Regions from separate parts of the Microbacterium sp. LMI1-1-1.1 genome, predicted to be linked through region 3. Evidence: predicted binding sites of a transcription regulator. Region 3 holds the regulator's gene; each other region holds the start of a gene.
The links. The regulator LexA, encoded in region 3, represses DNA repair genes until DNA is damaged. The targets are predictions, from matches to a motif close to TCGAACANNTGTTCGA.
Positions count from the first base shown of each region.

Region 1: MRBLMI1_RS09935 (Rv2578c family radical SAM protein) is a predicted target of LexA. The motif match lies at 4,068-4,083, and genes of this name have one in related genera.
Region 2: MRBLMI1_RS12490 (HNH endonuclease signature motif containing protein) is a predicted target of LexA. The motif match lies at 3,181-3,196, and genes of this name have one in related genera.

Region 1 covers NZ_JBFPNN010000008.1:46,232-56,031, reverse strand. The annotation lists gene MRBLMI1_RS09955 (energy-coupling factor transporter transmembrane component T) at 1-694, shown strand, start outside; gene MRBLMI1_RS09950 (LCP family protein) at 763-2,034, shown strand; gene MRBLMI1_RS09945 (hypothetical protein) at 2,295-2,729, opposite strand; gene MRBLMI1_RS09940 (M15 family metallopeptidase) at 2,834-3,985, opposite strand; gene MRBLMI1_RS09935 (Rv2578c family radical SAM protein) at 4,092-5,204, shown strand; gene MRBLMI1_RS09930 (DEAD/DEAH box helicase) at 5,254-7,509, opposite strand; gene MRBLMI1_RS09925 (antibiotic biosynthesis monooxygenase) at 7,844-8,467, shown strand; gene MRBLMI1_RS09920 (aldose 1-epimerase family protein) at 8,464-9,369, shown strand; gene MRBLMI1_RS09915 (SDR family oxidoreductase) at 9,459-9,800, opposite strand, start outside.
Region 2 covers NZ_JBFPNN010000008.1:629,429-639,228, forward strand. The annotation lists gene MRBLMI1_RS12485 (PLP-dependent aminotransferase family protein) at 25-1,479, shown strand; gene MRBLMI1_RS12490 (HNH endonuclease signature motif containing protein) at 1,662-3,170, opposite strand; gene MRBLMI1_RS12495 (phytoene desaturase family protein) at 3,442-5,016, opposite strand; gene MRBLMI1_RS12500 (inositol monophosphatase family protein) at 5,163-5,954, shown strand; gene MRBLMI1_RS12505 (M23 family metallopeptidase) at 6,234-7,784, shown strand; tRNA gene MRBLMI1_RS12510 (tRNA-Thr) at 7,849-7,920, shown strand; tRNA gene MRBLMI1_RS12515 (tRNA-Met) at 7,948-8,021, shown strand; gene MRBLMI1_RS12520 (hypothetical protein) at 8,199-8,885, shown strand; gene MRBLMI1_RS12525 (zf-TFIIB domain-containing protein) at 8,978-9,217, opposite strand; gene MRBLMI1_RS12530 (IclR family transcriptional regulator) at 9,310-9,800, opposite strand, start outside.
Region 3 covers NZ_JBFPNN010000007.1:795,005-804,804, forward strand. The annotation lists gene hflX (GTPase HflX) at 1-1,495, shown strand, start outside; gene MRBLMI1_RS09550 (prolyl oligopeptidase family serine peptidase) at 1,553-3,460, opposite strand; gene lexA (transcriptional repressor LexA) at 3,641-4,330, opposite strand; gene MRBLMI1_RS09560 (LysM peptidoglycan-binding domain-containing protein) at 4,591-4,941, shown strand; gene MRBLMI1_RS09565 (histidinol-phosphate transaminase) at 4,980-6,074, shown strand; gene hisB (imidazoleglycerol-phosphate dehydratase HisB) at 6,071-6,685, shown strand; gene hisH (imidazole glycerol phosphate synthase subunit HisH) at 6,682-7,329, shown strand; gene priA (bifunctional 1-(5-phosphoribosyl)-5-((5-phosphoribosylamino)methylideneamino)imidazole-4-carboxamide isomerase/phosphoribosylanthranilate isomerase PriA) at 7,376-8,122, shown strand; gene MRBLMI1_RS09585 (SseB family protein) at 8,106-8,900, shown strand; gene MRBLMI1_RS09590 (DUF1844 domain-containing protein) at 9,049-9,471, opposite strand; gene infC (translation initiation factor IF-3) at 9,672-9,800, shown strand, end outside.

The DNA of each region.
Region 1 (9,800 bases), on a different contig from region 3:
GCTTCCCGCGATGCTCGCGCTCGTCTTCGTCCGCGACCTCGTCGCGCCGTCGCTCTTCCTCGGCGCAGCCCTCGTCGTCCTGCTCTGCGGTGCACGGCTCACCCGCCGCACCCTGACCATGCTCTTCGTCGTCGTGCCCGCCGCGGTCGTCGTCGTCTCCCTCGGCTTCGCGATCTGGGTCGACACGGACGGCCTGGATGCCACCACCCCCCTCGTCCGGATCGGGGACTGGACCCTCACCGACGGAGCTCTCCTCATCGGCCTCGCGACCGGCCTCCGCCTCGCCGCCATCATGACGCTGGCCTTCATCGGCGGACTCACCACGACCGGCGCCGACCTCGTCCGCGCACTCGTGCAGCAGCTGCGCGTGCCGTACCGCATCGGCTACGCCGCTCTCGCCGCCATCCGATTCGTCCCGCGGTTCGCCGTCGAGCTGCGGGTCATCCGCCAAGCCCATCGCGTCCGCGGCACACGCGGCCCGCTGCGCGCCGCCGGCTACGTCGTGCCGCTCCTGGCGGGCGCCATCCGGCACGCCGAGCGCGTGGCGCTCGCGATGGACGCGCGCGCCTTCGGCGCGCACCGGGACCGCACCGAGCGGCACCTCGTCCCCGTCCGCCGGCGGGACGTCGTGTTCGTCCTCGCCTTCTGGGTGATCTCGGTGGAGATCCTGGCGCTGGCCGGCCTGGCCGGTTGACGCACGGCCCGTCGTTCTCGGCACACGCCCGCGCCGCCCTAGACTGCGACGAAACCCGAGGAGGCGCCATGGCACGGCGACGTCGCACCGTGGCTCAGCATGCGCGCCTGCGCTCGCCGCACCCGTTCTCACAGCTGATGAAGCTCGTCGCGGTCGGGGTGGTGGTCGTCGTGGTGGCGACCCTGTCGACCGTCGCGTACGCGGCATACGACCTCACCGCGAGCTTCACCCGGGAGGCGGTCGCGGTCGAGAACCCGATCGCGGTGCCGCCCGACATCGGCGAGATCGAGGGCGGCGTCAATCTCCTCGTCGTCGGCATCGACGAGTGCGAGGACGATCTGAAGGAGCTGCTGGGCGACCGCTGCGACGGCGCCGACTCGGACACGCAGCTGAACGACGTGACGATCCTCCTCCACATCTCCGAGGAACCGCGCCGGGTGACCGTCGTCTCCTTCCCGCGCGACCTCATGTTCACCGCCCCCGGGTGCGCGCGCACCGACGGCGGCCGCTGGGACGGCGGGTTCACGCAGATCAACGAGCTGTACTCGATCGGCGGTCTGTCGTGCGTCATGACCGCCGTGTCGGACATGAGCGGACAGCAGATCCCCTTCGGCGCCATGGTGACCTTCGGCGGCGTCATCGACGTCACCTCCGCCATCGGCGGCGTCGAGGTCTGCCTCGCCAACCCGATGGTCGACCGGAACACCGGCATCGACTGGCCCGCGGGTCCGCGCACCATCCAGGGCGTCGAGGCGCTGCAGTTCCTGCGCACCCGGTACGGGGTGGGCGGCAGCGACCTCGCCCGCGTCAGCAACCAGCAGCAGTACATGTCGCGCCTGGCCCGCACCCTCGTGAGCGAGGAGGTGCTCACGGACGCGGGCAAGCTCTACCGTCTGGCCTCGACGGGCCTGCGGAGCGTCACGCCCACCGAGACGCTGACCAACCCGATGACGCTCGTGCAGATCGCGCTCGCCGTCCGGGACGTGCCGTTCGAGGACATCGTCTTCGTGCAGTACCCGAGCGTCCCCGCCAGCTTCAACGCGAACCGGGTCGAGCCCGACGAGGACGCCGCGCAGGTGCTGTGGGACGCCCTCGCCGCGAACCAGCCGATCGAGGTCACCGGCGAGGTCGGCGCCGATGCGGGCGTGGTCGAGGTCGTACCCGACCCGGTGCCGGGCACCGACCCGAGCGAAGCGCCGGTGCCGACCGACGACCCGTCCGCGGAGGAGCCCGTCGTCGAGGCCGGCGAGGTCGATCCCCGCACCGGCAAGGTCGCCCTGCCGACGTCCATCACCGGGTCGAGCGCGGCGCAGCAGACCTGCAGCGCCGGCACCGGCTGACGCCTCCTGCCGGTTCGACGGCCTGGGGTGAGCCGGCGTTGCTCCGACGGCATGTCCCACTATGTGCAGCCGGGCCTGGGGGATGTCCCACTATGTGCAGCCGGCAGCCCTCCGAACCGCACAAAGTGGGACACGCTCACCAGGGGACCGGCCGGTGAGCGGCGACGCTCGCGGAGGCATGTCCCACTATGTGCAGCCGGCAGCCCTCCAAGCTGCACAAAGTGGGACACGGTCACCAGGGACCGGCCGGTGGAAGCGCGTCAGGAGGCCTCGGCGGCGGGGGTCCAGGCGACGTACGCGTCGCCGGGGCCGGCGGCGACCGCCCACCGGCCGCAGACGAACACCTCGTCGACGTCGTAGACGTCCGGCGCATCGTCGATGGACATGGTCGGCGCGCTCACGCGTTCCGTCTCGGTGCAGCCCGTCGGAGCGGTGGCGCTGGTGAACAGGATCGACTCCACGCCGTCCTCCCGCGTGGATGCCACCCGGGAGATGCTGCGTGCGTCGGACGGCATCCAGTCGAGGGTCGTGCCCCTCTCCTGCGCGAGCTCGACCGGGTTGGCGTGGGTGGTCTGCTTCATGCCGTAGGCGACATCGTTGACGAGGGCGCACCCCGCGGTGGTGAGGAAGATGGCGGCGAGCCCGGCGACGGCGGCACCGGGGCGGGAGCGGTTGAGGAAAGCGGAGAGCGTCATGATTCGAGGCTCTCAATCAGGCGCGTGCGCGCGCGTCGGCTGAGAGGGTGAAGCCGGTCCGCCGAGCGGATGATCCCGCTTCGCCCGACGGGTGTGGTCGAGTGTCAGTAGCTCGGCGCCGCTGGCAGCCCGAAGAACTCCTCGAGCGTCGTGTAGCCGCCGTCGTGGTACGCGGCGGCGAGCTCCGGGCCGATGTACCGCAGATGCCACGCCTCGGGCTCGTAGCCGGTGACGTCGGTGCGCCCCTCGACGTAGCGCGTGATGTACCCGTACTCCCAGGCGTGCTCGCGCACCCACGCGCCCTGCGGCGACCCGGCCACGTCGTCGAGGGTGCCGCACGAGCCGCTGCACGGCACGATGTCGACCGCGAGACCCGACTGGTGCTCGCTGAACCCGGGGCGTGCGCTCTCCAGGTCGGCCTGCGCCACACCGCCCACCGACACGCGGGCGGCGTACGTGGACTGCTGGGTCGTGTACGACCGGAACGCGCTCAGGTAGGCGATCTCCCCCGCGCCGGCGTCCCGCGCGGCGCTCGCCAGGGCCGTCAGCGCCTCGGCCGCAGCGGTGCGCATGGCGGTGTCTTCGAGGGCGCGCATCCCGGCGGGCGCCACGAGGTCGCCCGGCCGCCAGTCGATGGGGTCGTACGGGCGCTGCTTGTTCACGACGGCCCACTCGCGGGTCGGGTCGCTCAGCGACACGCACGGGGCCAGCCCGGTGGCGACGGCACGGCGGAAGGACTCCCCGCCCCCGGCCGCGGCGATGGCGCCCCCGTCGTCGCCCGCGGCGAGCGCGTCGGTGAACGCCGGGTCGTCGCACGGCGAGGCGGTCGCCGGGACGGCCTGGACCGACGGCACGGGGAGCCCCTCGCTCGGCACCGTGTTCATCACGGCGGCAGGGGCCTGGTCGAGGGCGAGGTCGACGGCATCCCCTCCCCCGTTCGCGGAGGCGGCGCCGATCGCGATCCCCCCGGCGGCGGCGACGGCGACGACGGCGGCCACGACGGACAGCCGGCGACGGCGGGGGACGACGGACGGGGATGCCGCCCGCAACTGGCGTCGTGTGACGGCGGTCGCGTCCCGCGGTGACGCGGTCGGCGGCCCGGCGACGGGGCTCGGCGATGCCGCGGTCGACGCCGATCGGGAGGACGGGAGGGATGCCGCCGCCGCCGGCGGGAGGGAGATCGCCGCGGTGGCGCGACGCTCGGCCTCCGCGCGCGCGGCGCGGCGAGGGGAGGTCTGCGGATCGGGCGACGTCATCCCCTCCATTGTCCCCGGTGACGCTGGGCGGCGGCGACTCCAGCCACCCTTCGAAAAAGCGGCCCGCACGGTTGCGTCACACTCGAATCTATGTTCCCCTGGAGCGATGAGATGGCAAGGGCAGCAGCTGGGCGTGGACGACACATCTGCGCTTCCCGGCATGGAGCGCATGGACGGCCTCGTCCGCTCGGTCACGACCCCCGAGTTCGCGGGCATGACGTTCCACGAGGTCCTCGCCAAGAGCGCGCTCAACCGGGTGCCCGGCGTCTCGGCGATGCCGTTCGACTGGACGGTGAACCCCTACCGGGGCTGCACGCATGCATGTTCCTACTGCTTCGCTCGGAAGACGCACGAGTACCTCGACCTCGACTACGGGGCGGACTTCGACTCGCAGATCGTCGTGAAGGTGAACGTGGCCGAGGTGCTGCGGGGAGAGCTCCGCCGGGGTTCGTGGGCGCGCGAGCCCGTCATGCTCGGCACGAACACCGACCCGTACCAGCGCGCCGAAGGCCGCTACAAGCTCATGCCGCAGATCATCGGCGCGCTCACCGACAACGGCACCCCGTTCTCGATCCTGACCAAGGGCACGCTGCTGCGTCGCGATCTGCCGCTCCTGACGGACGCGGCGCAGCAGGTGCGCGTCTCGCTCGCGATGTCGATCGCGGTCTTCGACGACGCCCTGCAGCACTCGATCGAGCCCGGCACCCCCAGCGCCGACGCCCGGCTCGAGACCGTGCGCGCCGCCGCCGCGGCCGGGTTCCGGGTGACGGTGTTCCTCATGCCGATCCTGCCGCACCTGACCGACTCGATCCCGGCGCTCGACGACGCCCTCGCCCGCATCCGCGCAGCCGGCGCGGCGCGCGTGGTCTACGGCGCCCTGCATCTGCGTCCCGGCGCCAAGCAGTGGTTCCTGCAATGGCTCGAACGAGAGCACCCGCACCTCGTGTCGTCGTACCGCGGCCTGTACCCCGGCGTCTCGACGCAGGCGCCGAAGGCGTATCGCACGTGGCTCGGCAGGCGGATGCGCCCGCTGCTGCGGATGCACCGCCTCGACGGCTGGGACGAGGACGACCACCCCCGCGGCCGCCCGCAGCCCGGACTCGCGTCGCGCGAACAGCCCACGCCCGACCGTCGCGGCCTGGGTCCGGTGCGGACGACCGGGGTGGCGGCATCCATCCGCCCCCGCGTCGTACCGGCGAGCGAGCCCACCCTCTTCTGAACGCACGAGACCCCCGCCGCAGCAGCGACGGGGGTCTCGACAGGGGTGCTTACGCGGTGACGTCGCTCAGCTGACGGCCCGAGAGCTCCTCGAGCACGTCGTCGCCGAGGTTGGTCTCCTCGAACGGCGCCTCGATCTCGGCACGATCGAGCAGCTCGGTCATGCGGCGACGACGCTGGCGGGTGATCAAGGTGACCACGGTGCCGCTGCGCCCCGCACGACCGGTACGGCCGGAACGGTGCAGGTACGTCTTGTACTCGTCGGGAGCGTCGGCCTGGATCACGAGGTCGATGTCGTCGACGTGGATGCCACGGGCGGCGACATCCGTGGCCACGAGCACGTTCACGCGGCCCGAGGTGAGCTTCTCGAGGTTGCGCGTGCGCTTCTGCTGGTTGAGGTCACCGTGCAGGGCGACCGCGGCGATGCCGGCGTCGTCGAACTGCTCGGCGAGCATCTCGGCGTAGGCACGCGTGCGGGCGAAGACGAGCGTCTTGCCTTCGCGGTCGACGAGCGAGTCGAGGATCTGCGCCTTGTCGCGGTGCTCGATGACGAGGACGCGGTGCTCGATGGTGCTCGAGTCCTGGTCCTCCCCGGCGACCTCGTAGACGGCGGGCTCGACGAGGAACTCGTCGACGAGGGCCGCGACCTCACGGTCGAGCGTGGCCGAGAACAGCAGCTTCTGGCTGCCCTTGGCGGTCGCGCGGAGGATGCGCTGCACGGGCTCGAGGAAGCCGAGCTCGCACATGTGGTCCGCCTCGTCGAGAACGGCCACCTGCACCTCCGAGAGGTCGAGCTTGCCCTGGTTGAGCAGGTCCTCGATGCGGCCGGGGGTGCCGATGATGATGTCGACGCCCTTCTTCAGCGCACCCACCTGGCGGGCCTGCGGCACGCCGCCGTAGATCTGCGTGGTGAACAGGCCGACGCTGCGCGCGATGACCTGGACGGTGCGGTCGATCTGCAGGGCGAGCTCGCGCGTGGGGGCGAGGATCAGCGCCTTGGGAGAACGACCGAACTCGCGACGCTGGCCGGCCTGGGCGCGGAGGATGCTCTCGACGAGCGGGGCACCGAAGGCGATCGTCTTGCCCGAGCCGGTGCGGCCGCGGGCGAGGACGTCGCGGCCCTCGAGGATCGGCGCGACGGTCGCCGCCTGGATCGGGAAGGGGCTCGCGGCACCGAGGCCCGCGAGCGCGCGGACGATGTTGTCGCCCAGACCCAGCTCGGCGAAGCCGGCACCGGTCACGGTCGCGGCGTCGACGGCCTCGGCCTGCAGGCGCTCGTGAACGACGTCGACGCGCTGCTCGTGCTCGGCGGAACGCTTCGGGGAGGCGTTCCAATCGCTGCGGCTCGGGCCGTCGTTCCGGCGCGGGCGGTCGTCGAACGAACGCGCGGGACGGTCACCCGCGTCGCGGCGGGGACGCTCGTCGCGGTCGAACGAGCGGGCCGGACGGTCGTTCCGGTCGAACGAACGCGCCGGACGGTCGTTGCGGTCGAACGAGCGCGCCGGACGGTCGGTCCGGTCGAAGGAGCGAGCCGGGCGGTCGGCGGCGTCCCGACGGGGACGCTCATCGCGGTCGAACGAACGCGCGGGACGGTCGTTCCGGTCGAACGAGCGCGCGGGACGGTCGTTGCGGTCGAACGAACGCGCCGGACGGTCGTTCCGGTCGAAGGAACGGGCCGGGCGGTCAGCGGCGTCGCGACGGGGACGCTCATCGCGGTCGAACGAGCGGGCCGGACGGTCGTTCCGGTCGAACGAACGAGCCGGACGGTCGTTGCGATCGAACGAACGAGCCGGACGGTCGCCGAACGACCGAGCGGGACGCTCGTCGAACGAACGCGCCGGGCGGTCGTTGCGATCGAACGACCGAGCCGGACGCTCACCGGCGTCGCGACGGGGACGCTCATCGCGATCGAAGGACCGCGCGGGACGGTCGAACGAACGCGCGGGGCGCTCGCTGCGGTCGAAGGACCGAGCCGGACGGTCGTCGTAGGAACGGGCGGGGCGGTCGTCGCGGCGTCCGGCCGTGGCATCCCGATCCGGACGGCCGAAGCGGTCGTCGCGAGCCGACGTGCGGATGCTGCGGGCCTCGTCGCGACCGGCACGGTCCGACGCGCTCCAACGGCGCTTCTCGGGCGTGGCCTCGGCGGCGGGGCGGTAGCCGCGGTGGTTGGGGCTCTTGCTGCCGGGCTTGTCGGAGGCCTCGGCGTCGGGGCGACGCTTGCGGTCCTGGAACGAGGTCTTCGCGCCGTAGCGCGGCTCGAAGTTCTTGGCGGCGCGGCCGCCGGCCGGCTTCTTGTTCTTGGGCATGACGATGTCCTTCTGGGTTCTGTTTCGCGCGAGACAGCGGCACCGCGCGCAGCGGTGCGAAACCCGGACATCCGTCGGCCGGGGGCCATTCACTAGAGATGGTCGAGGCCGCGATCGCGTCCTGTCCATCGGCCCCTTGGACTCACAAACCCATCCGCGCCTCACGCGCGGTGTCCAGAGCCGACCGAACAACGCTACAGCCCTCGCCTGGGAATGGCATCCATGTCCCCCTATGTGCAGCTTCCCCGCCCCGAAGCTGCACAAAGTGGGACACGCCCCACCCCCACCCCGGCACCCCCACCGCCAGGCGCGGGGCCTGACGGAAGATAGACGCATGGCAGACACCGACGCCCACCCCATCACGGTGGCGATCGAGCGGCGCATCGACCCGACGCGCACCGCCGAAGCGACCTCCTGGATGCAGGCCGGCACCGACCTCGCGACCGCTTTCCCGGGCTTCCTCGGCTCGGGATGGGTGCGCGCGGGCGAGGACAGCGACCTCTGGTACATGCTGTACCGCTTCTCCGACCTCACCACCCTGGAGGGGTGGGAGACGTCGTCTCAGCGCAGCTGGTGGCTCGAATCGGGCCGGCCGTTCGCGCGCGAGGAACGCGTGGAACGCCGCACCGGCATCGAGGGCTGGTTCGACGCGGCCTTCGGCTCGGTCCTCGAACGGACGGATGCCGCCACCTCTCCGATCCAGCAGCCCGTTCCGGTCGCGCCGCCGCGGTGGAAGCAGGCCGTGACGATCTGGGTCGGCTTCTTCCCGACGAACCTGCTGGCCTCGTTCCTGCTCGGATTCGTGCCCGGCTTCGCCGAGGTCCCGCTGGTGCTGCGCGTCCTGGCGACGACCCTGCTGCTCACCCCGATCATGACCTACGCCGTCCTGCCGTGGGTCACCCGCCTGCTGCGCCCCTGGCTGCAGCGTCCGCCCCGTACCCGGAAGGCCACCTCATGACCGCCGATCCCACCGGCCAGCGCTTCCGACTGCGCGGACCCCGCTCCTCCGTCGAGGTCACCCAGGTCGGCGCCGCGCTGCGCTCCCTCGTCGTCGACGGCGTCGAGCTCGTTCCGCCATACCCGGACGACGCGCCCACCCCCGCCGCCTGCGGCGTGGTGCTCGTGCCGTGGCCGAACCGCATCCGCGACGGCCGGTACACCTTCGACGGCACCGACCAGCAGCTGGCGATCAGCGAGCCGAAGTTCGGCAACGCCAGTCACGGCCTGCTGCGCTTCGGCGCCTACACGCCCGTCGAGGCGACCGAGGAGTACATCACCCTCGGCGCCGACGTCGTCCCGCAGACCGGGTACCCCTTCCACCTGCGCACCCGCGTCACGTACGAGCTGCAGCCGGAAGGACTCCGCGTCGCGCATCGCGTCGAGAACGTCGGTGCCCGGACGGCGCCGTTCGCCCTCGGCATCCATCCGTACCTTCAGATCGGGGGCGTCCCGACCGCCGATCTCACCGTCCGTTCGACGGGCACCACCACTCTCGTGATGGACGACCGCAACATCCCCGTCGACGAGGTGCCGGTCGACGGCGACGCCGATCTCCGCGGTGGTCGCCGGCTCGGCGACGTCTCGCTCGACAACGCGTACCGAGGTCTGGATCGGGATGCCACCGGCTTCGCCCGCCACACCCTGACGGCGCCGGACGGGCGCGCTGTCGAGCTGTGGCAGGACCGCTCCTTCGGCTGGGCGCAGGTGTTCACGACGGACCGCTTCCCGGAGCACCCGCTCGCGGTCGCGATCGAGCCGATGACGGCGCCGGCCAACGCCTTCGCCTCCGGCGTCGACCTGCGCACCCTCGCGCCCGGCGACGTGTTCGAGGCCCAGTGGGGCGTGACGTTCCGCGGCTGAAGACGTCTCTCGTCGAGGTCGCACGTTCGGCGCGAGAGCACACGTTCGCGCCGGCCCGGACCGTGTGATCTCGCGCCCCAAGCCCTCGATCAGCGGGCGAGCCACCCCCCATCGACCACCAGCACGTGGCCGTTGACGTAGGCCGCATCCGGGCCGCAGAGGAACGCGGTCGGACCGGCGATGTCGGCGGCATCGGCCCACCGACCGGCGGGGATGCGACCGCGGATCTCGCGCTCGCGGGAGGCGTCCTCGCGCAGGGCGGTGGTGTTGTCCGTGCGCACGTACCCGGGGGCGATCGCGTTGACGGTGACCCCCGCGGCGCCCCACTCGTTCGCGAGCGCCTTCGTCATGCCGACGACGGCATGCTTGCTCGCGGCGTACGACACCACGTTGATCCCCCCTTGGAACGACAGAAGGGACGCGATCGTCAC
Region 2 (9,800 bases), on a different contig from region 3:
TGGACCACTGTGTCAGGATGGAGCGTGATCTCGCTCGGGCTGGTGAACCGCTCCTCCCCGTCTCCTCTGCACCAGCAGATCGCCGCCGGACTTCGTTCAGCCATTGTCACGGGGCGGGTCGCCGGTGGGGAGACGGTGCCGTCGACGCGCTCCCTCGCCGCGGACCTGGGGGTGGCGCGCGGCACGGTCGTCGCCGCCTACGAGACCCTTCTCGGAGAGGGATATCTGCTCTCGCGAGTGGGCGGGGGCACCGTCGTCGCGGATGTGACGCGCGGGGGCGGCGGGGTCGTCGCCGACGGCGTGCCACGGGAGTGGTCGACGCCGGGGGACGGGGGAGCGGACGGCCTCGGTCCGACGGACACCCGCGACCTCCGCCCGGGACGGCCCAGCACGCGCGGTCTTCCCGACGCGTCGTGGCGGTCCGCGTGGCGACGGGCGGCGGCCGCTCCGGTGCCCGCGGACGTGGCGCCCTCTTCGGTTCTGGGGACACCGCACCTCCGGGAGGAGATCGCGGCGCATCTCGGGCGGACCCGGGGAATAGACGTCGCGCCCGGCGACGTGATCGTGACCGCCGGCACCAGTGATGCGCTGCTGCTGACGTTCTCCGCCGTGCCGCGGAAGGCCGGGGCTCGGCTGCGCGTCGGCGTGGAGGATCCCGGGTATCGGAGGGTGCCGAGGATTCTCCGCCGTCTCGGGGCCGAGGTCGTCGGCATCCCGGTCCGTTCGGACACGGGCCTGGACCTCGACGCTCTCGAGGCACAGGCGAACCTGGATGCCGTCGTCGTCACTCCTCAGCACCACTACCCGCTGGGGAGCCGTCTGAGCGGCCCCGAGCGCGCCCGTCTGCTGGCGTGGGCGGAACGGTCGGGCGCCGTCGTGATCGAGGACGACTACGACAGCGAATTCCCGCACGGACGTGCGCCCCTCCCGCCGCTGCATCTCATCGACCCCGCCCGGGTGGTCCTGGTCGGGAGTCTGTCGAAGGTGCTCACGCCGGCGCTGCGGTGCGGGTGGCTGGTGGCGTCGGGCGGCATCCGTGATCGCCTGGTGGCCGCGCGCGAGGACCTGGACCTGCCCGTGTCCGTCGTACAGATGGATGCCATGGCCCGATACCTCGCCACGGGCGCACTCGCGCGGCACACCGCCCGCCGTCGCCGGGACTACCGACACCGGCGAGCGCTGCTGCTCGAGGCTTTCGCGGATGTGCCCGAGATCAGCCTCACGGCGATGGACGGCGGGCTCCACGCTTTCGCGCTTCTGCGTTGGGCGACGCCGCGCGACGAACGCGAGATCGTGGCCGAGCTGGGGGAGCGCGGCATCCAGGTCGCGGGGATGTCGTCGTACGCCGTCTCGCCTTCCTCCACGCATGTTCCGGCCGGTCTCGTCTTCGGCTATGCGGCGCCCACGACGGTGGAGCTGACGGCAGGTGTCGCGGAGATCATCGAGGTCGTGCGGCGCCGGGCGCAGGCGCGCAGCTGACCGAGCGGGGATGTGAAAGCTGAGGGGGGGGCGGGCTGCGGGCTCGGGCCGGGGGGTTCGGGTTCGGGTTCGAGCGACGGGCCTGGGGCGTCGGGCCTGCGCCTCGGGCTTCGGGCTTCGGGCCTCGGGCTTCGGGGCTTCGGGCCTCGGGCTTCGGGGCTTCGGGCCTCGGGCTTCGGGCCTCAGAAGGGCGGGGGATCGCCCGTCGGACGGAACATGACGCGCGGGGGAGGGCTCTCCCGGGTCTGCTGGCCGAGCGGGCTGTGGAACAGCAGGCTGCCGTCGGCGTTCTGCTGGATCGTCCACGGCTCCTCAGTCTTCAGGACGTGATGGCGGACGCAGAGGTGGCAGAGGTTCCGCAGGTGCGTGGGGCCGCCGTCCTGGGCCTCGCGGTTGTGGTCCAGCTGGCAGCGCGCGATCGGCGCACGGCATCCCGGCGCGCGGCAGTGCCGGTCGCGAGCGGCGAGGAACCGTCGTTGGGCGGAGGTCGGGGTGTATCGGTCCACCTCAAGCACCGTCCCCGTCACCGGATCGCACAGCACGCGGTCCCAGCCGGGAGCCCCGGCCGCCAGCCGTCGCGCCGTCGCAGGGTCGATCGGGCAGGTGTTGTCGACGATGGCGCCGCCGTCCGTGCGGCCCAGCAGCGTGAGCACGGGCACCGTGATCTGCACCTGGGCGCGCACGGCGCCGAGCCCGCCCGGACAGGAGTCCTCCGTCGTCGGGTCGTGGGAAGGAGCGGCGGTCAGGAGCAGATCGGCGAGGACGTCCGCGCCGATCTGCGCGAGCGTCCGCTCGTCCGCGACGCTGCCCTCGTCGTTCCCGGCAGGTGTCCCTTCCGTCCCGGCGGCCTCTGACCCTCCCATCGAGGCGAGAGACGGTTCTCGGTTCCCGGCGGTCGCTGATCCGTCGATCCCGTCAGGCATCGATCCTGGGTCCTCCGCACTCGACGACCCGCCGTCCCCGGCGGTCGCCGAGTCTCCGCTCGTGTCCGGGGCCGTCACGGCAGCCCGGATGGCCGCGGCCTGGCGTCGCAGACGATCCCGGATCCCGTAGGCCACGGTCGCGGGCAGGATGACGCTCAGCTCCGCCATCCCGTCGGCGAGGTCGCGCACGCTCACCCCGCGCTGCGCGGCGGCGCGCAGGTGTCGAGCCGTCATGCCTTCCGGCTGCACGCTCTCGGCCAGTTCGCGGCCGTAGGCCCGGACACGACCGGGGGAGTCGCGCTCGGCGCGGACCAGGACGACCGTCTCCCACCCCGCACGTGCGGCCGGGTCGTCGAGCACGATGCCGGTCTCGAGGATTGCGGCGGCGTGTCGCGGAGTGATCCGGCCGTCCTCGAGAGCCCCCACCGTGGCGGCGAACTTCTCGGTCAGCGTGTGGGCGTCGGACAGCTCCTTCTGCACGGTGAGATCGTGCGTGCGCGTGGCCACGCCGATCTCGAGCGCGACCGACCGCACCGGGAGCTCGCGCTCCAGAGAGAGACGTGAGCCCGAACGCTCCATGCGGGCGAGGGCGATCCTCATGACGGCGGCGCGTCTTCGGATGAGCGACGCGGACAGCCGGGCGATGGCCATGGTGTCGTCGCGGATGCCCGCGACGAGCGCGCGCAGCTCCGCCTGCTCGTCGGCGAACCGGTCGTCGATGAAGGCGTCGGCGTCTGCCGGCGGCGGGGGAGAGGAAGATGCGGCCATGCGTCAACGGCAGAAAGGATGTTCGAGGGTCTGACAGTCTCTTCACCCGGCCCCGAGAAGGAATTCACCCGGCGGTGGAACTGCCCCTATCGGCATCCCTCCCTCGAGCCCCGCCCCGTGGCATCCCTCCCTCGAGCCCCGCCCCGACGGCATCCGATCCGCGGCACCCCGCCCCGGCCACCCCGGCCACCCGCGAACCGAACAACCCGCGACAGCCGGCGAACCGAACAACCCGCGAACCGAACAACCCGCGAACGGGACATCCCGCGCCCTACTCCCCGAGGATCTCCAGCGCCGCCATCGCGGCGTTCTGCCCGCCGATGCCGCTCACGGCGCCGCCGCGCCGCGCACCCGACCCGCAGAGGAGGATGCGGGCGTGCGCCGTCTCCACGCCCCACCGGGCCGCCGGACGCGTCGCCCGCCCCTCCGACCACGGCCACGACAGGCCGCCGTGGAAGATGTCGCCGCCGGTCAGGTTCAACGCGCGCTCGAGGTCGCTCGTCGTCTTCGCCTCGATGCACAGAGTGCCCTCGGGCGTCCGCATGATGCAGTCGCGCAGCGGCTCGTCGAGCACGGACTCCAGCGAGTGCTGCGCCGCCGCGAGCAGCCGTGCGCCCGCCGCGACCGGGTCCTCGTCCGCGATGAGCCGGTGGGGCACGTGCAGCCCGAACAGGGTCAGCGTCTGGGCGCCGCTCTCGCGCAGCTCCGGTCCGAGGATGGAGGGGTCGGTCAGCGAGTGGCAGTACACCTCTATCGGCAGCGGGTCGGGCAGCATCCCGCCGGTCGCGGCGATGAAGGCGGAGTCCAGCTGCGTGAGGGACTCGTTGACGTGCAGCGTCCCCGAGAACGCGGCCTCGGCCGACACCGCGGCGTCCTTCAGGCGCGGCAGCCGCGACAGGAGCATGTTGACCTTGATCTGCGACCCCTCCGGCTCCGGGGGCGCGGCGACCGACGTCCCGCCCGCCGTGAGCAGGTCGGCCAGCACCGCCGGTCCGACGCCGCTGAGCACCAGCGCTCCCCGGAACGAGACGGGCCGGTCGGTCACCCCGTGGACCTCGCCGTCCGGCGTGACGGAGATCACCTCGACGCCCGTGAGGATCTCCGCGCCCGCCTCCCGTGCGGCGCGCTCGAGCTCGGCCGTCACGGCCCCCATGCCGCCGACGGGAACGTTCCAGTCCCCGCCGACCACGTGATAGAGGAAGCACCGGTTCTGCGCGAGGGACGGATCATCGGATGCCGCGAAGGTGCCGATCAGCCCGTCCGTCAGAGCCACGCCGCGTACGAGGTCGGTCTCGAGCGACGACCGCAGCAGATCGCCGAGCGGGCGCTCCGTCAGTGCCGTCCACAGCTCGTCGTCCCCGACCCGCTCCCGCAGCTCGTCCGCCGTCGGCAGCGGCTCGGTCATCGTGGGGAACACGGCCCGCGCCAGCTTCGCGAGACGTTCGTTGAAGGCTCGGTATCGCGCGGCCTCGTCGGCGTCGCCGAACGTCCGCGTGAACGAGTCCTCGGTCGCCGCGGCATCCCTCGTGTCGATGAGCACACCGCGCGACGGGTCCGCCGGGTCGGGGGTGTAGGACGAGTAGCGCCGCCGGCGCAGGTCGATCCGGAGCCCGAGATCGGCGACGATCCGCGGCGGCAGGAGGCTCACGAGGTAGGAGTACCGCGAGACGCGCGCGTCGACGCCGCGCCAGGGCCGTTCCGAGACGGCCGCGCCGCCCACGGCGTCCAGGCGTTCCAGGACGACCACGCTCCGCCCCGCACGGGCCAGATAGGCGGCGGCGACGAGCGCGTTGTGCCCGCCTCCCACGATGACGACGTCGTAGCGGGTGGTGTCGGCGAGACTCATGCGCCCACGCTAGCGAAGCGCCGTCGACGGAAGAATGGATGCCACCGCCCTTGCGCTCGGGACGTTCACTCCTCCACAGGCTGACTCTGCTGCGTGTTCTTCTCCCGGCCCGGGTTGTCCGGCTCGCGCGCAGTAGCGTGGACGCCATGACCCTCGCTGCGGACCTGCTCGACATCGCCACGCGCATCGCGCGCGACGCCGGGGCGCTCGCCCACCGACGCCGGCAGGAGGGGGTGACCGTCGCCGCGACCAAGTCCGCGGCGGCCGACATCGTCACCGCCGCCGATCGCGAGGTGGAGGCGTACATCCGCGCCGAGCTGGCCCGCGAGCGACCGGGCGACGGGTTCTTCGGCGAGGAGTCCGGCGCGGAGGAGGGCGAGACCGGCATCACCTGGGTCGTCGACCCGATCGACGGCACCGTCAATTACGCCTACGGCATCCCCGCGTGGGCCGTGAGCATCGCGGCGGTCGAGGGTCCGCCGGACACCGCCTCGTGGACGGCCCTGGCCGGCGTGGTGTTCAACCCGGTCACCGGGGAGCTCTTCCGCGCGTCGCGCGGCGGCGGCGCGTGGCTGGGCGGCCAGCGTCTGGCGGTGTCCGAGGTCGGTCCGGCCGGCGGTCTCATCGCCACCGGCTTCGGCTACGACCCGGCCACCCATGCGCCCGCTCTCGAGCAGCTGTCGCGGGTCATGCCGATCGCTCGTGACGTCCGGCGCATCGGCGCGGCATCCCTCGACCTCGCCTCCGTCGCGGCCGGAAGGATGGACGCCTATTACGAGCGCGGCACCCATCCGTGGGACCACGCGGCGGGTGCCCTGCTGGTCGCGGAGGCCGGCGGAACCCTCGGCGGCGCGCCGGGCGGACGGCCCGGACGCGGCATGGTGATCGCCGCAGGAGCGGAGTTCTTCCCGGTGCTGGAGGCGGTTCTGGACTACTGATACCGCTCACCGATCCCGGACTCCGCGGACGGATTCGCCGCCGCACATGGCTTTCCCAGACCGTCCGGGGTAATGTGTTTACCCGATCGTTATCTTCGCTGCCCGAACGGCGAAGCTGGCCAGAAGCCCCGAAAGCCCGAAGCCGTCGCTGCTGCGACACGACACGAGAGCCCCCGCGCGTTGCCGTCAGAAGCCCCCGAGACTGAGCCCGCCCGTACACGGCGATCCAGTCGACCCACTTCCGCGCCCGCGTCCCACCCGCACCTCACGCGGGCCGAGATGCGCCGCCGCGCGACCGTCACGGTCGACACCGACTCCTCCGAGACCCCGGCGCCGACCGCGGTCCTGGCCCCGGCCGTCGCCGTCGACGAGGCGGCCGACGCCGCCCCCCTCGATCCGGCACCGGTCGACGCCGACGCCGCCCCGCAGCCCGCCATGGTCGAGCAGGTGGCCGCCGCGGTCGTCGAGACCGTCCTCGCCGCCACGATCCAGCCGACCCTTCCGGCCCGCCGTCGCCGCACGAAGCCGACCGCTGCGTCCACGCCGGCCGCCCCGTCGAACACGCCCGCCCTCGAGAGCGGCGCCGCGCCGGCCCTGGCCCTCGAGGCCGGCCCCGTCCACGACGAGACCCCCGCGATCGCGGACCTGCCGGAGCTCACCGCGGACGCCCTGGCCGTGACGGTCGTCGACGAGCGCCGCTCGACCGACGGCGACGTCGCCGTCATCATGCAGAGCGCGGACGCCTCGACCGCGACCACTCCCATCGCCCTCCCCACCTCGCCGATCACGCTGCCGGTCACGCGCCGCAGCCGTCGTCGCGCAATCGCTCCGGCGACGCCCACCGCGGGGGAGGAGCGTGAGACCCCCGTCCTCGCCGCGACGCCCATCGCGTCGGCCGACGAGCCCGTTCGCGCGGCAGCCGACAGCGCCCGCGACGCCGACGAGACCGTCGAGGACGAGTTCGAGGCGGCCGCCCGCCTCTTCGCCTTCACCGGCGAGACCCCCATCCAGGTCGCCGCGCAGGCCCTGGCCGAGCCCGAGCGGCGGGTCACCGAGGGACTTCCCTTCGACGGCATCCGTCGCCGCAGCGCCGCACGTCGCGTCGCCGCCGCGTCGTTCTCCGTCGGCGTCATGGGCGTCGTCGGACTCCTGACCGTCGGCATGACGATGCCCGTCAGCGCCCTCGCGTCGGCGAGCGGGACCGAGAGCGTGGCCGACGTCGCCGCGGTCGCCCCGGCCACCACGACGCTCGCCGCCGGCGACGTCGCGGGAGGCAGCGGCATCCAGGCCTATGTCGCCCCCGCCGAAGCGCACATCGACGCGGTCGAGCGGTCGGACGGCTACACCGCCTCCAGCTACCGCGAGATGGCGGCCGAGTCGGGCATCACCAACTTCTCGAACTTCTACGTCAACGACCCGACCGCGGCCATCCAGTGGCCCTTCGCGGTCGGCGTGCCCATCACCTACGGCTTCGGCATGCGCGACGGCCGCATGCACGAGGGCGCCGACTTCGTGCCCGGCGAGGGGTCGCCGATCCAGGCGATCGCCGACGGCACCGTGCGCATCGCGACCGAGTCGGGCGGCGCCTTCGGCGTCACCGTCCTCATCGACCACGAGATCGACGGGCAGCTCGTCTCGAGCCGCTACGGACACATGCTCTACGGTTCGCTGCAGGTCTCCCCGGGCGAGAAGGTCACGGTTGGCCAGTTCCTCGGCCGCACCGGCAACACCGGCCGCTCGTTCGGCGCTCACACGCACTTCGAGATCCTTCAGAACGGCACCACGCCGGTCGACCCGATCGAATGGCTCCGCGCACACGCCGGAGGCTGAACCGATTCGTCCGAAGGGGCTGTTTCTGATAGCCTCTTCTAGTTGCCCGGAGCGATCCGGTAACGCCCCGATAGCTCAGTGGCAGAGCACTTCCATGGTAAGGAAGGGGTCGTCAGTTCAATCCTGACTCGGGGCTCGAAGCATCCAGTACTGGATGCCGTGCGGCGGGGTAGCTCAGTTGGTGAGAGCGCACGACTCATAATCGTGAGGTCGCGGGTTCAAGCCCCGCTCCCGCTACAGGAAGCCCAGATCAGCCCCGGTTCACGCCGGGGCTTTTCACTTTCCAGGGTGGGCGATCCCGCACGACATCCGCAGCACCCCGCTCACGGAGCCGCCGCCGATCTGGCGACGCGGGTCGTCGGGACGGCACGGGCGATCCCAGTTCTGAAGTTGCGGGTCTGTCAGTATGGCGTCATGTCCGGCACACCCCAGCGCACCTCTTTGCTCGCCGTCCTCGCCGTGACGGCCGCAGTGTCGGCCGGATGCACCGCTATAGCGACGGTGGAAGGCGAGACGTCCGAGGCATCCACTCCCACGGCTGTCGCCGAGCCGGTCACCGGTGCCACCCCGACGACACAATCGGCCGAATCGGAAACCTGCTCCGGCATGTCAGAGGTCTACGGCTCCGGCGGGGGCCTGTACATGGAACGGCGAGGGACACTCCGGGATCTCGGCCCGCGGGAGTTCGCACAGGGCGAGGTGGCATTCGATGAGGAGGGCACCCCCGTGACCTATACCGTCGAGCCGGGCGACGTCGAGGCTGTGATCGCGGAACGGCTCTGCGCGTACCCCACCCTCGGCATGATGAATCACGTACGCACGATCCAGCCGGGGCAGGTGCTCTGGCTCACCCCCGACCCCGACAGTCCCTGGGTGCCGTATTTCAGCCCCGCTGACGCGCCTGCGGGATTCCAGCAGATTCCCTACCAGCAGGCGATCGAGTCTGCAGGCAGAGCAGTCGATGCTGGTGACGTCGACACCGTGCGAGCCATCTGGAACGACACCCTGAAGGGCATGTTCACGAATCAGGGCACCCTCGACGCGGTCCAAGAGGTCGTCGACTCCGGCGACCCGGACGCGCTTCGGCAGCTGTTCTCCTGACCCCGGCGGAAGGGAGCGCTCTTCCAACGATGGGTCAGGCCCGAGTGCGCCGATCCATTCCGTGTGCGCCGGCGGGGGCACGACGACACCCCTCACCACCAGCGCGAGCGCATGTCCTCCTCGTCGTCGGACTCCTCGTCGGACTCCGCCGCGTCGGTCCAGCTCATCCGGAAGCCGCAGTCCCGGCACTCGTCGGCCTCGACGCCTTCGTCGAGCAGCGGGTGCATCGTGATGCCGCACGACGGGCAGATGGGCTGGGCGTCATCCGGGGACTGTCCGTAGACCATGGCGTCGTCGTTCGCTCCTCTGCTGCCGGGATCACAGATCTCCATTCAACCTCCTGCGGGGGTGGTCGGGCTCGGTGGTCCCGCCTGTTCAGCGCGGGGATCGTAAGGCCATCTCGATGAACGGGATACCACGGGACTTACCGCCGATAGCCGAGGGCACGCTCGGTGTCACGCGCCGCACGGTGCAGCTCGACCAGGGCGAACTGCGTCTCAGCGTCGCGGGGGAGCACGACGGAGAGGGCCGCGATGACCGTCCCCGTCTCGTCGCGGAGCGGGACGGCGACCCCCGTGGACACCGCGTCGACGTACCCGGGCGCGACGGCGCGCCCCAGCGCCCGGATCTCCGCCAGCTCGCGACGCAACGCCGTCGGGTCGACGATCGTCTCCGGGGTCACGGGGACCAGCGGCTGCGCGAGCACCCGCTCCCGCACGTCGTGCGGGGCGAAGGCGAGCAGGACGAGCCCCGACGACGAGGCGTGCACGGGCAGGCGCCCCGCGACGCGCGTGACGTTGGCCCCCGAGTCGGGTGCGCTCAAGCGTTCAAGGAAGAGCGCCTCGTCCTGTTCGAGGATCGCCAGCTGCGTGTGCTCCCGCACGCGCTGCTGCACCCGCTCCATGAACGGCAGCG
Region 3 (9,800 bases):
GAGCACGGACGCGTCGCCGGTGGACCCGGTGGACCGCGTGCTCTCGCGCGCCGATGCGCATCGCGGGGTCCGGGTCTTCGGTGCTGCCCAGGCGCTCCAGGATGCCACCACCGCGTACGGCGGCGAGACCGACGGCGACCAGTGGGATCGCGAGGAGCGCGCGGCGCTGCGCCGCGTCCCGGGGCTGTCCACGGAGCTCGAGGACGTCACCGAGGTCGAGTACCGCCAGCTTCGCCTGGAGAACGTCGTGCTCGTCGGCGTCCACCCGCAGGGGGAGCAGACGGATGCCGAGAACTCGCTGCGCGAGCTGTCCGCCCTGGCCGAGACGGCCGGTGCACGGGTGCTCGACGGCGTCCTCCAGCGCCGTCCGCACCCCGATCCGGCGACGTACGTCGGCCGCGGCAAGGCCCAGGAGCTGCGCGACATCGTCGCGGCCGTCGGCGCCGACACCGTCATCGCCGACACTGAGCTCGCGCCCAGCCAGCGCCGCGCGCTGGAGGATGTCGTCAAGGTGAAGGTCATCGACCGCACCACGGTGATCCTCGACATCTTCAGCCAGCACGCGAAGAGCCGCGAGGGCAAGGCGCAGGTCGAGCTCGCCCAGCTCGAGTACCTCCTTCCGCGACTGCGCGGATGGGGTGACTCGATGTCGCGTCAGGCCGGTGGACAGGTCGGCGCGGGCGGTGCGGGCATGGGCTCGCGCGGACCGGGTGAGACGAAGATCGAGCTCGATCGTCGTCGCATCCGCACGAAGATGGCGCTCCTGCGCAAGCAGCTGCGCGACTTCGCGCCCGCTCGCGAGGCCAAGCGCGCCGAGCGCAAGCGCCACACGATCCCGTCCGTCGCGATCGCCGGGTACACCAACGCCGGCAAGTCGAGTCTGCTGAACCGGCTGACCAGTGCGGGCGTGCTCGTCGAGAACGCCTTGTTCGCGACCCTGGATGCCACCGTCCGGCGCTCCGAGACGAGCGACGGCCGCGTGTACACGCTGACCGACACCGTCGGGTTCGTGCGCAATCTGCCGCACCAGCTCGTCGAGGCGTTCCGCTCCACGCTGGAGGAGGTCGGCGGCGCCGACGTCATCCTGCACGTGGTGGACGCGTCGCACCCGGACCCGGCGGCGCAGCTGTCGACGGTGCGTGACGTGATGGGCGACGTGGACGCGGACTTCGGCCACGAGATCGTCGTGTTCAACAAGGCCGACCTGCTCGCCCCCGACGACCGGCTCGTGCTGCGCGGACTCGCGCCGCAGGCGCTGTTCGTGTCGTCGCGCACCGGCGAGGGCATCGACGAGCTGCGCGCGGCCGTCGAGGAGGCCCTGCCGCTCCCCGCGGTCGAGGTGCAGGCGGTCGTGCCCTACGACCGCGGCGACCTCGTCTCCGCGGTGCACGAGACCGGCCTCATCGTGGCGCAGGAGCACCGCGAGCAGGGCACCTTCCTCCACGCCCACGTGGGCGCCCGCCTCGCGGCGGAGCTGGAGCCCTTCGCGGCCTGACCCGAGACCACGGACCCCCGTCGATCACGCATCGGCGGGGGTCCGTGGCATCCGGGATCAGTCGAGGACGAGAGCCGGCACGCCGGGCGTCGCGAAGCCGAAGACGGCGCCGAGGAAGGCGAGCTCGCGCTGCAGCGAGTCGACCACGGTCTCCGCGCGGCGGAACCCGTGCCCCTCGCCCTCGTAGAGCACGTACGCGTGCGGCACGCCGTGGGCGACGAGGGCGTCCCGGATGGCCTCCGCCTGCGACGGCGGGACGACCCGGTCCTCGGACCCCTGCAGGATGAGGAGCGGGACACGGAACCGCTCCGGGTGGCTCAGCGGGGAGCGCTCGAGGTAGACGTCCTCCGCGGCGGGCAGCGGACCGATGAGCCCGTCGAGGTAGCGCGCCTCGAAGTCGTGCGTGTCCTCGGCGAGGGCGCGGGCGTCACCCACGCCGTAGCGCGAGATCCCGGCGGCGAAGACGTCGGTGGTGGTCACCGCGGCCAGCACCGTCCACCCGCCCGCGGAGCCGCCCGCGATGGCGATGCGGCCGGGGTCGGCCAGTCCGGCCTCCGACAGGGCCGATGCGGCGACGGCGACGTCGTCCACGTCGACCACGCCCCACTGGCCCTTGAGGCGGTCCCGGTAGGCGCGGCCGTACCCGGTGGACCCGCCGTAGTTGACGTCGAGCACGCCGATGCCGCGGCTGGTGAAGAAGGCGGTCTTCGCGGACGGCGCGGGTCCCACGTGCGAGGTGGGGCCGCCGTGGACGAGGACCACGTAGGGCGGGCGCTCGTCGGCGGGGGCGACGACGCCCGGGTTCGTCGGCGCGTAGGCGAACGCGTGCACCGGGCCGTGCGGCCCCTCGGTGACGAGGGCGCGGGCGGGCGGCATCCATTCGTCCCCCCAGGCGGCGTCGCCGCCGGCCACCGGCAGGACGGACTCCGGGGCGTCGAGGTCGATCAGCCACAGGCCGGACCGTCCGTGCGCGTCCGCCCCCGACACCAGCACGCGGGCGTCGCGGGCGTGCTCGACGGCGGCCCCCGCGACCACGGGCAGAGGGAGGGGACGGATGCCGCTGGGGGCGATCTCGACGACGTCGTCGGCGCCGTTCGTGCGCACGGCCACGATGCGGCCGTCGGCCGTCGCATCGAACCACCGCGTGCCGAGCACCCAGAGTCCGCCGCCGGTGTCGGCGTCCGCGGGCGCCACCGGCTGCGGCGCGCCGTCGAGACGGTGCCGGACGAGGTTCCAGCGCCCGTCCGGGTCGTCGGCGTAGAGCAGCTCGTCGTCGGCCAGCCACACCGGCTGCAGGGGAGCGCGACGCTCGCCGCCGGCGAGGTCGCGCACCTCGCCCGTCGAGAGGTCCGCGACGCGCAGGCGCGTGGCATCCCACGGCATGTCGGGATGGTCCCACGCGATCCACGCGAGACGGGAGCCGTCGGGCGACAGGGCGGGCTGCGCGAGGAAGGTGCTGCCCGCGGCGAGCGTCGCGACCGCGTCGGCGTCCTCCGCGCCGGAGCCGTCGGTGGGGATGCGGACGATCGCCCGGTCGGGCACGCGCCCGTCGCCGTGCCGCTCGCGCACCGCGAGCAGGGCGCCGTGCTGCCACGTCAGGCCGCCGTGGCGGTCCGTGTCGGACGCCGGCGTGAGCGGACGCGCCTCCGCACCGGGGCGGAGCCCGTACACCCGCTGGTCGGTCTTCTCGACGTAGAACAGCTCTCCGTCGTCGGAGGCGGTCCAGGCGCCGCCGCCGTACTCGTGTACCGAGGACCGTGCGTTCGCGGGGGCGGGGAGGATCGTGTCGACGACGCCGTCGGCCCGGCGGCGCTTGACGGCCACGCGGCCGCCCTCGGCGGGGACCGACTCGCCCCACCACACCTCGTCGCCGACGAGTCGTGCGCCGTCCACGCGCGGCGTCGCGCGCGAGACCGCCTCGGCGGTGACGGGGGAGGGCCAGGAACCGTAGGGGAGCGTGTCCATCGGCCCAGCCTACGAAAAGCGCGGGGCGCGCCGTCGGATGACGGCGCCGGATTCGGACCGGGGGCCGCGTCTGGTCCGATTCCGCGGCCGTCCTCCGATTCCGCGCGCCCGGCGACATGACGAAGGGCCGGATGCCACCCCTCCCGGCGGCATCCGGCCCTCTGTCGTGTCGGCTCGCGGTCAGACCGCGCGCAGCACCGCCACCACGCGTCCGAGCACCACGGCCTCGTCGCCGAGGATCGGCTCGAACGCCGAGTTGCGGGGGAGCAGCCACGTGTGGCCGTCGCGGCGGCGGAACGTCTTGACGGTGGCCTCGCCGTCGAGCATGGCGGCGACGATCTCGCCGTTCTCGGCGGTGGCCTGCGAGCGGACGACGACCCAGTCGCCGTCGCAGATGGCGGCGTCGATCATCGAGTCGCCGGACACCTTGAGCATGAACAGCTCGCCCTTGCCCACGAGCTGGCGGGGGAGGGGGAAGATCTCCTCGACCTGCTGGTCGGCCGTGATGGGCACGCCGGCGGCGATGCGCCCGACGAGCGGCACGAGGGCGGCGTCGCCGAGGGCGGGCGCGGTGTCGGCGGGGTTCTCGGCGGCGGCGCCGGGGAGGTCGATCAGCACCTCCATCGCGCGGGTCTTGCCCGGGTCGCGGCGGAGGTATCCGCTGAGCTCGAGCTGGTTGAGCTGGTGGGTGACGCTCGACAGCGACTTCAGCCCCACGGCGTCGCCGATCTCGCGCATGCTCGGCGGGTAGCCGTACCGCGCGATCGAGCGCTGGATGACCTCGAGGATCGCCAGCTGCTTGTCGCTGAGGTTCTTGCGCCGACGGGTCTGCGGCCTGTCGCGCCCGCCCGCGGTCGTCGCGTCGGTCATCGTCTGCTCCCCTCGCGCCGCACGGGGCATGCGGCGGAAATTCGAATGTCGGAGGTTCGTGGTGAGGTCTCCGTGTCGAAACCGTATCCGCTCAGAGAGGCGAATCCTGTGGACCGCGCGCGTGTCGCGTTCGATTGGATTCCGAGCGAAGCGGTGTTGACACTCGAACTGTATCGAAGATAGATTCGGAATACAGATTCGCACCACCGTCCTCCCGGCCGAGGGCGGGGTGCGAATCTCTCCCCCTCAAGGAGCACACCATGACCAGCATCGCCGCCCCCGCACCGACCACCCGCCTGCGCCTGACCGTCCGCGGTCGCCGCGTCGTGGCCTTCCTGGCCGCGCTGCCGGTGCTCATCGCGCTGACGGTGGCCGCGCTGGGCGGGGGAGCGGCACTCGCCTCGCTCGACAGCGGCGCACCGGCGGGCTCGTTCACCGAGGTCACTGTCATGAGCGGCGAGACCCTCTGGTCGATCGCCGAGGACGTGGCCCCGGGCGCCGATCCTCGCGACGTGGTCGCGGAGATCACCCGCCTGAACGCGCTCGAGAACGGCGTCGTGTCGGCCGGTCAGCGCATCGCGATCCCGTCCGAGTACACCGTCCAGCGCTGAGCGGGGCGCCGACGCTGACGGCCGCGCCGCCGCCTACGATGGGTGAGGTGACTGTTCGGCTCGACGACCTCCCCCTTCGCGACGATCTCCGGGGCATGACCCCCTACGGAGCGCCCCAGGCCGCCCTTCCCGTGGCCCTCAACGTCAACGAGAACACGCATCCGGTGCCCTCCGAGGTGGCCGACGACATCCTCGACGCCGTCGCCCGTGCGCTCCGCGACGTCAACCGCTACCCCGACCGCGAGTTCACCGCGCTGCGCGAGTCGTTCGCGGACTACCTCGGGCACGGCCTCGACCGTGAGCAGATCTGGGCGGCGAACGGCTCGAACGAGGTCCTCCAGCACCTGTTGCAGGCGTTCGGCGGTCCCGGGCGGACGGCCATGGGGTTCGCGCCGACTTACTCGATGTACCCGCTGCTCACCCGCTCGACCGGCGCCACCTGGATCGCCGGGACGCGCGAGCACGACTTCTCCCTCACCGCGGAGTCGGCGGCGGAGCAGGTCGACCGCGAGCGGCCCGACATCGTCTTCCTCTGCGCGCCGAACAACCCCACGGGAACGCCGCTGCGTCTCGACGTCGTCGAAGCGGTGTACGCCGCGACCGACGGCATCGTCATCGTGGACGAGGCGTACGAGGAGTTCGCCCCGCGCGACGAGCCGTCCGCCGTGTCGCTCCTCCCGGACCGCCCGCGTCTGGTCGTCTCGCGCACCATGAGCAAGGCGTTCGCCTTCGCCGGGGCGCGCGTGGGCTATCTCGCCGCGGACCCGGCGGTCGTCGACGCGCTCCGCCTCGTTCGGCTGCCCTATCACCTGTCCGCTCTGACGCAGGCGGCCGCCACCGCCGCTCTCGCGCACGCCGAGACGATGCTGTCGATGGTCGATGAGATCGTCGCGCAGCGCGACCGGATCTCCGCGACCGTGTCGGCCCTGGGCTACGTCGCGCACGAGTCGTGGACCAATTTCGTCCTCTTCGGCGGAGTCGACGATCCGGCCGCGACGTGGAAGGGCCTGTACGACCGCGGTGTGCTCATCCGCGACGTCGGCATCCCGCACCACCTGCGCGTCACCGCCGGTATGGCGGACGAGACCACCGCGTTCCTGGACGCGCTGGCCTCGGTAGGATCGCGGGCATGACCGGCTCCGCCTCGCCCCGTTCCGCCTCGATCTCGCGTGAGACCAGCGAGTCCCACGTCGAGCTCGAGCTCGACCTGGACGGCCGTGGCCACAGCGAGATCTCGACGAGCGTGCCGTTCTTCGACCACATGCTGACCGCGTTCGCGAAGCACTCGCTGACCGACCTGCGGGTCCGGGCGACCGGCGACACCCACATCGACGCCCACCACACCGTGGAGGACGTCTCCATCGTGCTCGGCCAGGCGATCCGTCAGGCGCTCGGCGACAAGTCCGGCATCGCCCGCTACGGCGATGCGCTCGTGCCCCTCGACGAGGCGCTGGCGCAGGCGGTCGTCGACATCAGCGGCCGTCCCTACCTCGTCCACACCGGTGAGCCCGCCGGCTTCGAGCACCACCTGATCGGCGGCCACTTCACCGGCTCGCTCGTGCGCCACTCCTTCGAGGCCATCTCGATCCACGGCGGTCTCACGGTGCACGTCCGCGTTCTCGGTGGCCGGGACCCGCACCACATCGCGGAGGCCGAGTACAAGGCGCTCGCCCGCGCCTTCCGCCAGGCGAAGGCGCTGGATCCGCTCGTCGACGGCATCCCGAGCACCAAGGGGGCCCTGTGAGCCGTCCGGTCGTCGCGGTCTTCGACTACGGGTCGGGCAACGTCCACTCGGCGGTCAAGGCGCTCATCGAGGCCGGCGCCGACGCGCGCCTGACCAGCGACCGCGCCCTGCTCATGGACGCCGACGGTCTCCTCGTCCCCGGTGTCGGCGCCTTCAGCGCCGTGATGGGGGCCCTGGATGCCAGCCGGGGCGGCGAGATCATCGACCGACGCCTCGCGGGCGGTCGTCCCGTGCTCGGCATCTGCGTCGGCATGCAGGTCATGTTCGAACGCGGTGTCGAGCGGGGCGCGGACACCGCGGGACTGGGGGAGTGGCCCGGAACGGTCGCCGAGCTGGCCGCGCCGGTCCTGCCGCACATGGGCTGGAACACCGTCGACGCGGGCGCGGGCTCGCGCCTGTTCGAGGGCATCGAGAAGGAGCGCTTCTACTTCGTGCACTCGTACGGGGCGCAGGACTGGTCCCTCGAGGTGACCCCGCCCTTCCCGGAGCCGACGCTGACCTGGTGCACCTACGGCGCGCCGTTCCTCGCGGCGGTCGAGAACGGGCCGCTGGCGGCGACGCAGTTCCACCCGGAGAAGTCCGGCGAGGCGGGCATCCGCCTGCTGGCGAATTGGATCGACGGCCTGCGCACGACTACTGTGTGACCTCGTGCCCAGGGCAGGCGAGACGCGCCGCCGGGCACGAGGAGCCATGAACGATTTCGCGTCCACGCCCGAACTTGTGCTGCTTCCCGCGGTCGACGTCGCCGACGGCAAGGCCGTCCGCCTGACCCAGGGCGAAGCGGGCACCGAGACCAGCTACGGCGACCCCGTCGACGCGGCCCTCGACTTCGCCCGTCAGGGAGCGACCTGGATCCACCTGGTGGACCTGGATGCCGCCTTCGGCCGCGGCAGCAACGCGGCGGTCATGCGCAAGGTCATCAAGAACGTGCGCGGCGTGCAGGTCGAGCTCTCCGGCGGCATCCGCGACGACCGGTCCCTGGAGGCCGCCCTCGAGAGCGGTGCGAGCCGGATCAACCTCGGCACCGCCGCCCTGGAGAACCCCGAGTGGGCCGCCGACGTCATCAACCGCTACGGCGAGGCCATCGCCGTCGGTCTCGACGTGCGCGGGACGACGCTCGCGGCGCGCGGGTGGACCCGCGACGGCGGCGACCTGTGGACGGTCCTGGACCGCCTCGAGGACGCCGGATGCAGCCGCTACGTCGTCACCGACGTCACCAAGGACGGCACGCTGCGCGGACCCAACCTCGAGCTGCTGCGCGAGCTGACCCAGCGCACGCCCAAGCCGGTCGTGGCCTCGGGCGGGGTGTCCAGCCTCGACGACATCGCCGCGCTGCGCGAGCTCGTCCCCCTCGGCGTCGAGGGCGCCATCGTCGGCAAGGCGCTCTACGCGGGCCAGTTCACGCTCGCAGAGGCTCTGGATGTCGCCGGAGGCTGACGGACCGCACGGCCACGGGCACGGGGCGGACTCCGCCGGCGTGCCCTGGGAGGGGCGGCGTTTCGAGCAGAACCCGCACTCCGGCGACGACGGATCGGCCGACCCGGCGCTGCTGTCCGCGCTGCTGGCGTTCCACACCGGAGACGGCGAGGCACGCGCGGTCGTGGACGCCTACCGTGACGCGCGCCTGCTGATCCCCCTCGTCGCGGAGAAGGGCGACCACGGTGTGGGCCCCCACGGCCTGGAGGTCGACAAGACGCAGGAGCTGTCGATCGTCACGGTCGCGGCCCCGGACGGCCGCAAGGTGCTGCCGGTGTTCACATCGGTCGACGCGCTGCAGCGGTGGGACGCCGCGGCCCGCCCCGTGCCGGCGGACGGTCGGCGCACGGCGCTGGCCGCCGCGAACGAGGACACCGAGCTGATCGTCATCGACCCCGCGTCGGAGACGGAGTTCGTCCTCCGCCGTCCGGCGGTCTGGGCCATCGCCCAGGGGGAGGCCTGGGAGTCGGCCCACACCTCGCCGGCGGTCTTCACCGGACTGCAGGAGAGCATCTCCGGCGAGCTGGCGGTGCTGGACCTCGCCGTGCAGCCCGGTGACCCGACCGGCCGCCTGCGCGGTCCCGAGCTCGTCGTGCACCTGCAGCTCATGTCGGGCCTGGAGCAGGAGGAGCTGGACGCGGTCCTCGCGCGCCTCGCGCGGCGCTGGGCCGGCGACGACCGCGTCGCGGTGCTCGTCGACTCGCTGACGGTCAAGCTCCACCGCAGTCAGGACGCCTGACCCCGACCGTCGTGGGGGAGGTGCCGATGGCATCGGTCCCGCCCGCACCGTCACCGAGACAGGCTCCGAGCCGAAGACATGCTGTCGGCCGTGGGATCGTCCTGTCCTCGTGCCCCCGCCTGCCCCGGCGGCATGCGGCGACCCTCGATCAGGTGACGGGGCCCGTCCACTTCTCGCCCGGTCCCTTGCCGATGGGGTCGGGGATGACGGACGCCTCGCGGAACGCGAGCTGCAGGGAGCGCAGGCCGTCGCGCAGCGACCGGGCGTGCATGTCGCTGATCTCGGCGGCTCCGGCGGTGATCAGGCCGGCGAGGGCGTTGATGAGCTTGCGGGCCTCATCGAGGTCGGTCTGGTGCTGCGGGTCGTCGGCGAGGCCGACCTTGACCGCCGCGGCGCTCATGAGGTGGACCGCCGTGGTCGTGATGACCTCGACCGCCGGCACGTCGGCGATGTCGCGCGTCGCGGAGGCGGAGACGCGCTCCTGCTCCTCCCAGCGGGCCAGGCGTTCGGCGTCTTCACCGGAGCCGTTCGCGGCGTCGTGGTCGTGCGGGTCGGAGGGGATCGTGTCCACGTGTATCTCTCTGCTAGACTATGGCGGGCTTCGGAGTGTTCTGCTCCGAACGAAAGAGGATTTCATCCCACCCGCGCTTGCCGCTCCAGGCTACCGGGTTCCCGCACTCCGCTCCGTCTCGCACGGGGTCGTCAGGGTGCAGAAGCCGGTGCTGACAGCACCGTGCCGGGTGGTGTGACTTCTCTTCGCCCGTGGTCCCAATGGATCGCGGCGGCCATCAACGAAGACAAGAGGAGTCCCGCATCAGCGATCCCCGCACCAACGAGCGCATCCGAGTCCCGGAGGTCCGTCTCGTCGGACCCAACGGCGAGCAGGTCGGCATCGTCCGA